Regions from separate parts of the Photobacterium sp. CCB-ST2H9 genome, predicted to be linked through region 2. Evidence: predicted binding sites of a transcription regulator. Region 2 holds the regulator's gene; each other region holds the start of a gene.
What was found. The regulator PurR, encoded in region 2, represses purine synthesis genes. The targets are predictions, from matches to a motif close to TNANGNAAACGTTTNCNTNA.
Positions count from the first base shown of each region.

Region 1: the regulator PurR is predicted to act here: its motif matches at 1,431-1,450, upstream of guaB (IMP dehydrogenase).
Region 3: the regulator PurR is predicted to act here: its motif matches at 1,149-1,168, upstream of folD (bifunctional methylenetetrahydrofolate dehydrogenase/methenyltetrahydrofolate cyclohydrolase FolD).

Region 1 is NZ_CP100425.1:2,688,043-2,691,298, reverse strand. It holds gene xseA (exodeoxyribonuclease VII large subunit) at 1-1,224, opposite strand, end outside; gene guaB (IMP dehydrogenase) at 1,516-2,979, shown strand; gene guaA (glutamine-hydrolyzing GMP synthase) at 3,106-3,256, shown strand, end outside.
Region 2 is NZ_CP100425.1:1,558,317-1,561,572, forward strand. It holds gene L4174_RS07460 (TfoX/Sxy family DNA transformation protein) at 1-459, opposite strand, end outside; cyclic di-GMP riboswitch class I at 591-694, opposite strand; gene purR (HTH-type transcriptional repressor PurR) at 903-1,913, opposite strand; gene L4174_RS07470 (heme ABC transporter ATP-binding protein) at 2,259-3,080, opposite strand; gene L4174_RS07475 (iron ABC transporter permease) at 3,077-3,256, opposite strand, start outside.
Region 3 is NZ_CP100425.1:2,565,027-2,568,282, forward strand. It holds gene tig (trigger factor) at 1-387, opposite strand, end outside; tRNA gene L4174_RS11920 (tRNA-Arg) at 818-894, opposite strand; gene folD (bifunctional methylenetetrahydrofolate dehydrogenase/methenyltetrahydrofolate cyclohydrolase FolD) at 1,233-2,090, shown strand; gene galU (UTP--glucose-1-phosphate uridylyltransferase GalU) at 2,166-3,068, opposite strand; gene rfaH (transcription/translation regulatory transformer protein RfaH) at 3,238-3,256, opposite strand, start outside.

The sequences.
Region 1 (3,256 bases), 1.1 Mb from region 2:
TGCTAAGGTTGCCAGTGGACTGACGGCATCGAGTTTTTCTGTTGCCATTGCCAGCTGGTGCCGTGCATTGACCAGCCGGCGATCCATCGCGTCCTGCAAACGGCGCTGCTGGGTGGCAAGCTGAGAGCTCAGTTTTTCCAGTCGCTGAGCTGGTGAGTGAAGCGCCAGTTTGTACTCATTGCGATGGACGTGTTGCTGGCTGTCAGAGATCTGTTTGCGCATCGCTCTTTCAAGACGGCTGCGCAGTTCATCCAGACGCTGGCTCTGCTGATTCAACTGAACTTGCGGATGCTGGCGGTCGAGCCTGTGCTGCCAGCGTACCAGCTGACTTTGGCGTTGTGACAGATAGTGGCGCATTGCATGGCGTAGATGCTGCTGCCGCTGCGTGATTTTCTGCATTTGTACGCTGAGATCACGGCTGACCAGCTCGGCTGCAGCGGATGGTGTCGGAGCACGCATGTCCGCGACAAAATCGGCGATGGTGACATCGACCTCATGACCTACGGCACTGATAATCGGGATCTGGCTGGCCGCGATGGTTCGGGCAACAATCTCTTCGTTAAAGGCCCAGAGATCTTCCAGTGAACCGCCGCCCCGGCCAACAATCAGGACATCACATTCCTGGCGTGAATTCGCCCGGCCAATCGCCTGAGCAATGGAAATTGCGGCACCTTCGCCCTGCACCATCGTCGGGTAGATGACGACCGGCAAGCCGGGATCGCGGCGTTTGAGGACATTCAGAATGTCATGCAACGCAGCACCGGTTTTAGAGGTGATGATGCCGACGCGTTTCGGTTGTTCCGGCAGTGCTTTCTTTAAGGTCTGAGCAAACAGGCCTTCGCCAGCGAGCTGCATTTTCAGTTTTTCGAACTGCTGCTGCAGGCGGCCATCCCCTTCAGGCTGCATGCTTTCGATAATCAGCTGGTAATCACCACGCGGTTCGTACAATGACAGCCTTGCCTTGACCAGCACCTGATTTCCGTTGGCCGGGCGGAAAGTTACGCGCTGGTTATTGCCCCGGAACATGGCGCATTTCACCTGGGCCCGTGCGTCTTTGAGTGTGAAATACCAGTGTCCGGAAACTGGTGCAGAGAAGTTGGATAATTCTCCGATCAGCCAGACCACACCCATTTCATTTTCCAGTAACAGCCGGACCTGGGCGTTCAGGCTGGAAACCGTAAAGATACGCTGATTCTGGGATGAAACGGTATTGTAAAGACTCACGACAAGGTAACCTGTGATTCAGGAAATGGATGTTGCAGCAGATGGTGCCCGAATTTGATAGTAGTATCAAATGAATGTCGCAGGAGGATGGCTGAAAAACCGACAGGCGCAATGGGGGCTGGAATTTCGGCCCGCAGCTTGGTCACTTAAACCGGAATATATTACGTATCAAGTTAAAAGTGTCAATTAATTTTTTTTATTTTTTTCTAGCCAAACGTTTGCTTGGTACGTATAATTCGTCCGCAATATTTTATCCCTTCTTTAAAACCTTACATGGTGTGAGATATTGCGATGTTACGTATCAAACAAGAAGCTTTGACCTTTGATGATGTCCTGCTGGTTCCGGCACACTCGACTGTACTTCCTAACACTGCGGATCTGCGCACCCGTCTGACCAAAACTATTTCGCTGAATATCCCGATGGTGTCTGCCTCTATGGATACAGTCACTGAAGGCCGTCTGGCGATTGCGTTGGCCCAGGAAGGGGGGATTGGCTTTATTCACAAGAATATGTCAATCGAACAACAGGCACGTGAAGTGCGTATGGTGAAGAAATTTGAAGCGGGTGTGGTTCAGGAGCCGGTAACGGTGAAACCTTACCAGACCATTGCTGATGTGAAGCGTCTGACCGAAGAAAACGGCTTTGCCGGTTACCCTGTGGTTGATGACAATCATGCGCTGGTGGGGATTATCACCGGCCGTGACGTTCGCTTCGTTACCGATCTGACTCAGACAGTCGAAAGCGTGATGACGCCGAAAGAGCGTCTGGCTTCTGTGAAGGAAGGGGCTTCCCGCGAAGAAGTTGAAGCAGTGATGCAAGCGCATCGCGTCGAAAAAGTACTGGTTGTGAACAGCAAGTTCCAGCTGAAAGGTATGATTACGGCTAAAGACTTCCAGAAAGCAGAGCGTAAGCCAAACGCCTGTAAAGATGAGCAGGGCCGTCTGCGAGTTGGTGCCGCGGTGGGTGCCGGTGCAGGCAACGAAGAGCGTGTGAAAGCGCTGGTTGAAGCCGGTGTGGATGTGCTGCTGATTGACTCATCTCACGGTCATTCTGAAGGTGTACTGCAGCGTATCCGTGAAACCCGTGCTGCTTTCCCTGAGCTGCCAATTGTTGGCGGTAACGTGGCGACAGCTGAAGGTGCCCGTGCCCTGATTGAAGCGGGTGTCAGTGCAGTGAAAGTCGGGATTGGCCCGGGTTCAATCTGTACCACACGTATTGTTACCGGTGTTGGTGTTCCGCAAATTACAGCCATTGCTGATGCTGCCGCAGTTGCTAATGAGTATGACATTCCTGTGATTGCCGACGGTGGTATCCGTTTCTCGGGCGATATGTGTAAAGCGATTGCAGCCGGTGCATCCTGCGTGATGGTGGGTTCTATGTTTGCCGGTACTGAAGAAGCACCGGGTGAAGTGGAACTGTATCAGGGTCGTGCATATAAATCTTACCGTGGCATGGGCTCTCTGGGTGCTATGTCTAAAGGTTCTTCTGACCGTTACTTCCAGACAGACAATGCAGCAGACAAGCTGGTTCCTGAAGGGATTGAAGGCCGCGTGGCTTATAAAGGCCACCTGAAAGAAATCGTGCACCAGCAAATGGGCGGCCTGCGTTCAAGCATGGGCCTGACCGGTTCTGCGACCATTGAAGACTTGCGCACCAAGGCTGAATTCGTACGTATTTCCGGCGCTGGTATGCAGGAATCACACGTTCACGATGTGACCATTACCAAAGAAGCTCCGAACTACCGTCTGGGCTGATATAGACAACGTTGAGACTGGTGACTGCAGTCGCCGGTCTTCGTCAACACCGACGAATTTTTCCGGAGCGGTACGCCGCTGGCTGATCGCTCCTTTTGATTGCAATAGATATTTGAGACTGCCTGAATGACCACAAATATTCATGATCAACGTATCCTCATTCTGGACTTCGGTTCCCAATACACCCAACTGATTGCCCGTCGTATCCGTGAAATCGGTGTGTACTGTGAGCTGTGGAGCTGGGATGTAGATGAGGCGGATATCCGCGATTTCAATC
Region 2 (3,256 bases):
CTGAAAAGCACCGATAGCACCAACTTCAAACAGCTGATCTACAGAGTTGATGCCTGCTTTCTTGAGCATACGCTCATTGGCAAGGCGAAGATTTGGCAGATCTTTAATGCGGTTAGGGCTAGCCTGCATTTTTTTCTCTTTGTCAGCCTGTGCTGCATTAAGAGAAACTTCAGCGTGCTCCAGAATGACTTCTGGGGTTTCCCACCAGTTTTCCGGAATGGCATAGTGTTTTGTGACGACAGGAAAACCGCGTTTTTGATAAACGTACGGTTTGAGGCCAGCTTGTTTAAAGGTTTCTTCATTTTTCGCGTTAGCGCGCAGATGCAGCTTGTCGCTAACAACCAGAGCAAACATCGTTTCACCTGCGAAAATGCCAAAACCGCCAAACATTGAGCGAGATTTAATCTGGCCAAATTTCTCAAATAAACGAATTGAATCTTTCAGTAGTGGTTTGTCCATGCTTCTTTTCTCGGTTAGAAATTTCAACAAAAGAAGTCACCAAACAACGGAGCGAGGATTCAATTGTGCATAAGATTATGAGTCTTTTGTCATAAGAATGACAAAAGTGTCCCATAAACTTCACTTCATCCATCGGCAACCCCGCTACCATGAGTAATAACTTTATCACTAAGTCATTGCTTTTAGGCCGGAAGCTTTGCGTCCCATCCTTTCAGATGGTTTGCCTTGTTCGTGACTGTTTAATCATATATCAATAAGACAAATTTGATATCGATCGCACAAAAAATTGTGATACTCTTCGCAATAAAAATCGTATAAATTTTACAGAAACTAACTGATTATCCCATCAATTCCTCTGTAGCGTAGTAATATTCCATATAAACATAGCCGATATGGGTGTTTATATCGGCTGTTTATCAATATATGTAGGTTAATATCGTTTTTTATGGATGTGTTATTTTTTTGACGGAACGGCGAACCACGAGCTCAGGATTGATCTCAAAAGTCTGAAATTCATGGTTTTTATCTTTCACGCGTTCCATCAGAATTTCCACCGCAGTCTTGCCTAAACGGCGTTTTGGCTGGTGGATTGTTGTCAGAGGCGGTGAAAAGTACGGGGCCAGATCAATATTGTCATAGCCAATAATTGAAATATCATTTGGTACATTGATCCCTGCTTGTTCAAATGTACTGATTAAGGCCATTGCCATAATGTCATTGAAGCAGAAAATAGCAGTTGGACGCTCTTTCATGGCAATAAAAGCATTGGCTGCATCTACGGCAGATTCACATTCGAAATCACCTTCAATGATCCAGTTTTCATTGACCGTCAGACCAGCTTCGCTCATGGCTTTATGGAAACCTTTCAGCCGCTCACGGCAGGTAGATTTATCTTTCTGGCCGGAAAGACAACCAATTTTAGTGTGTCCATTGTCAATAAAATGACGAGTGGCAAGATAACCGCCAAGTTCTGCATTATCCTGAATATTATCTGTTTTTGGGCGTGCAGGACCCCAGTCCATGATAACCATGGGCAGATCAGGCTGTCGCTCTAACTGTTCCAGCAGTTGATCATCCAGATCAGAACACATCACCAGCAGACCATCCACACGCTTTTCAGAAAGCATGCGCAGGTAATCCTTCTGTTTGGCCAGATTACCTTCGGTGTTGCATAAAATCAGCGTATAACCGGATTTATAGCAGTACTCTTCAACGCCATGCACCAACTCGGCAAAGAATGGGTTGGTCGATTTTGTCACCAGCATGCCGATGGTGCTGGTTGTATTACATTTCAGGCTGCGCGCGACGGCGCTTGGCGCGTAGTTCAATTCTTCAACTGCCGCCAACACTTTTTTCTGTGTTGCTTCCGCTACGAAGCGGGTTTTGTTGATCACGTGTGAGACTGTGGTAGTAGATACACCTGCCATACGTGCAACATCTTTAATGGTTGCCATAATTGTTCTTCTAGTCTTCAGGCCCTGATCAGGGTCTTTTCATATTTGCCAGACGCTAAAACGCCGCTTCTCTGCGAGGATAGCGGCGGGAAATGAGTGGCTCAGGCCGAGTGGTAACAATACCTTACACCGATATGAAGTCTGACTTTCTATTGCTATTTATTTCATCGGTTAATCGCTTGCGCTCACATTCTACAAGGACTCACGCACAGTGCAACGTTTCTCTTGAAATGTGAGGGGAATCTTGATGCAGCTCAAGAATACTGGCAACTTGAAAGTTGTTTCAGTCTTTACATTGTAAGTGCTGTGCAAGGGCAACGGCTCCGCGATGCCCTTGCAGGAGGTTCAGGCTGAAAGGACGATCGGAAAGTGCCCGCGGGGGTGAGATTCGATGATCACCGGGGAACCATAAACGGAGCTGATATTCTCGGTGGTCAGGGTATGCCAGGCATCACCGTCTGCTTGTATCTTCCCCTTATTCAGCAATACCAGTCTGTCTGCGTATTCAGCCGCAAGATTGAGGTCATGAATGACCAGGATGACGGCGGCTCCTTTACGGGCCATATCTTTTGCCAGTTTCAGGCAACTGTGCTGGTGGGCAAGATCTAAAGCTGAAGTCGGTTCGTCCAGCATCAGAATGCACTGGTCTTTAGCATTGCTGAGCTGAGCCAGTACACGGGCAAAATGAACACGTTGTTTCTCGCCGCCTGAGAGGGTGGGGTACTGACGCTGGCTCAGGTGACAGATCCCAACAGCCGTCATGCATTCCCGGGTAATTCGGAGACAATCTGTGCGCTTCAAACCAAGTGGCATACAGCCAAATTCAACGACCTCCTGCGCAGTAAAACCAAAAGACAGGCTGCTGTGCTGAGGAAGTACACCCAAGTGTTTGGCCAGCAGGGATGGCTGCCAGTCGCTGTGCTTTTGACCAAAATAGTATACATCACCTTTGGCACCAATTTCGCCGCAAAGCACTTTGAGTAAAGTACTTTTACCGGCACCATTCGGGCCGAGTAAAGCTGTTAACTCTCCGCTGCGGAAACTGATGTTCAGCTGATCCAGTAACGTTTTACCGCCAAGTTGTAGTGATAAACCCTCGGCTGAAAGCACCGGTGATTGCTGTTTTTCGTGCCGGGGGCGAAGGGGGCGAACGATATGATGAATCATTGTAAACGGCCTTTTTGTTTCAGTAGCAGAGCTATAAAGAACGGTGCTCCCAGTAAAGCGGTGATGATACCGACCGGCAGTTCGGCAGGTGCGGCAATAACACGGGCCAGCATGTCGGCAACCAGTAAGATAAGTGCCCCCAGTAAAGCCGAGAGTGGCAGTAATGTTTTGTGATT
Region 3 (3,256 bases), 1.0 Mb from region 2:
CGCTGGTTTTTCAACTGCAATCTTGTCCAGACCAGCCAGTTCGATTTCAGGGAAAACTTCAAAAGTTGCCTTGAATACCAGATCTTTACCTTCGGCCATGTCTACTGGCGTGAAAGTTGGTGCGCCAGCTGGATTGATTTTCTCTTTCACAATCGCTTCGATGTAGTGACGCTGCATCACTTCACCCAGTACATCCTGACGAACAGATGCGCCGAACATACGAGCAACCATCTTCAGTGGTGCTTTACCCGGGCGGAAACCGTCGAAACGACGAGTTTTAGCAATTTGCTTCAGCTGCGCAGTCACTGCATCTTCAATATTTGCAGCAGGTACAGTGATTGTAAGTTGGCGCTCTAGGCCTTCAGTGGTTTCAACGGTAACTTGCATTTTCATAAACCTCAAAACTGACTCAGGTTGCCTGAGTTATTTTGCCCGTCAGAGCTCTGCTGACGCTGGCATCCTTTCGTGTTACGGCTTCAACACCATAACGCCTGAATTCTGTTCATTCCATTTCAGTCTTAGCTGGTCATCGCATCTAAGACTGAAATTAAAGCGCGGTATTATAACGGCCCCACCCCCATTCGTCGAGGCGTCCGGGCCACACCAAGCGCAAGCCTTTCGACAAGATAGGGACTGATTTCGCATTTTCAAGAGAAAACGTGAAAAAATTACTGTCAAAGCGCGTTTTTTTATTCAAACATCGATTCAGTGCAGGAAAATTGAGCAAGTTCAGCAATCGATCATTTCAAAAACAAATCGGATGAATTCTGGAAGATGAATGACAATCGGAGTTCTGATGAAGAAAAGGAAGTGGAAGTGGCGCGCCCTGCAGGATTCGAACCTGCGACCACATGCTTAGAAGGCACGTGCTCTATCCAACTGAGCTAAGGGCGCTTAATCGCTGCTGAGCAGCAGCGTTAACGGAGGGGAATTATACGTTGCCTGAGATCAAGGTCAACGGGTAAAGGTGATTTTCCTTAACTAAATGAATCAAGCGGTTAAAGTTAAGGCAACGGCTTTCAGAAATGGCTGCTTTTTTATACGCAAAATTTTTCCTGAACATATCACTTCAAATTCACTGTATGAATCACCGGCTGTTACTGAATTGATCTTTAACAAAGATATCTCGCATTATCTCTGCCGCCACAAAAAGCAAACGTTTGCGCTATGGATTTTCCCCTTGGTCTCTGCGACAATACTCGCCGCTCATTAGTTCTGCACGAAGGAATACCATGGCCGCTCAAATCATTGATGGAAAACTTATCTCACAAACAGTCAGACAGGAAGTTGCTGCTCGTGTCAAAGCTCGCATTGAAGCAGGTTTACGCGCACCCGGATTGGCTGTCATTTTGGTTGGTCAGGATCCTGCCTCGCAAATTTATGTCGGCAGCAAACGCAAGGCCTGTGAAGAAGTCGGATTCGTCTCCCGCTCTTTTGATCTGCCAAGCAACACCACAGAAGATGCATTGCTGGCACTGATTGAAGAATTGAACGCCGACAGTTCAATTGATGGCATTCTGGTGCAGTTGCCACTCCCGGCCGGAATTGACTCCACTAAGGTTCTGGAGCACATCAATCCGGAGAAGGATGTCGATGGCTTTCACCCTTACAATGTAGGCCGTTTGTGCCAGCGCATTCCGAAGCTGCGTTCGTGCACCCCAAAAGGGATTATTACCCTGCTGGAGCGTTACAATATCCAGGCTCGCGGAAAGCATGCAGTAATCGTCGGCGCTTCCAATATTGTTGGCCGTCCGATGACACTGGAGCTTCTTCTGGCGGGTGCCACCACAACAACCTGCCACCGTTTTACTCAGGATCTGGAAAACCATGTCCGTCAGGCAGATATTCTTGTTGTTGCTGTCGGTAAGCCAAACTTTATTCCGGGGGACTGGATTAAAGAAGGCGCAACGGTCATTGATGTGGGCATTAACCGTCTGGATAACGGCACTCTGGCCGGTGATGTTGAATATGACGCTGCCCGCCAGCGTGCTAAACACATCACCCCGGTTCCAGGCGGTGTCGGACCGATGACTGTCGCGACGCTGATTGAAAATACCCTGCTTGCCTGCGAACAGTTCCACGAAGGTTGAAGAGATTTTCTTGTTAATCAAATCAAAAAAGCGAGGCCAGGCCTCGCTTTTACTTTTTCGGAGTCATCTCGTGAACTACTTTGCCAGAGTTTTCAGATACGCTGCAAAGTCCTCACCTAAGTCCGGGTGACGCAGTCCATATTCAACAAACGCCTGCATATAACCCAGCTTGCTGCCGCAATCATGACTTTTCCCAGTCATATGAAATGCATGGACAGGCTGCTTCTCCATCAGCATGGCAATTGCATCCGTCAGTTGGATCTCATCACCAGCACCAACCGGTGTTTTCGATAACAGTTCCCAAATCTCTGCCGGCAAAATATAACGGCCGACAATCGCAAAATTAGACGGGGCCTCATCACGGGCTGGCTTTTCAACCACCTTCGACATAGGAGCCGAATCTCCCGGTGCAATCTGCTCGCCATTGACATCGGCCACACCATAGCTAGACACGTCTGACATTGGCACAGGTTCAACCATAACCTGGCTGGTTCCTGTTTCATTAAACAGTCTCACCATCGCAGCCATATTTTCACTGTGAAGATCGCTAGCCGCATCATCCAGAATCACATCAGGCAGAACAACAGCAAAAGGCTCATTCCCCACCAAAGGGCGAGCACAGAGTACGGCGTGACCCAGTCCTTTCGCCTGTCCCTGGCGGACATGCATAATCGTCACATCACTCGGACAGATTTTCTGTACTTCATCCAGTAACTGACGCTTTACGCGTTTTTCCAATGTTGCTTCCAGCTCGAATGAAGTATCGAAGTGGTTTTCAATGGAATTTTTTGAAGAATGTGTGACCAGCACAATTTCTTTGATCCCTGCAGCGACACACTCGTTCACGACATACTGAATCAAAGGCTTATCAACAATTGGCAGCATTTCTTTCGGAATTGCCTTCGTAGCAGGCAACATCCTGGTTCCTAAACCGGCTACAGGAATGACCGCTTTACGAACTGGGGAAGATTTTTGCATTGCATTATCCATGTAAGTTGTCATTGTCAGCCGCAATATAACAAAGTTAACGGTGCACAGCGAGGCATCAAGCCAGTAAAAACGTGACCTGTGCCCCTATCAACGTGCATTCGTGATGATGGCTGACAGTCTCTCCGCCGGATACTGAAGTGTTCCGGCAGTACCCAGATCAATGCCGGACAATATCT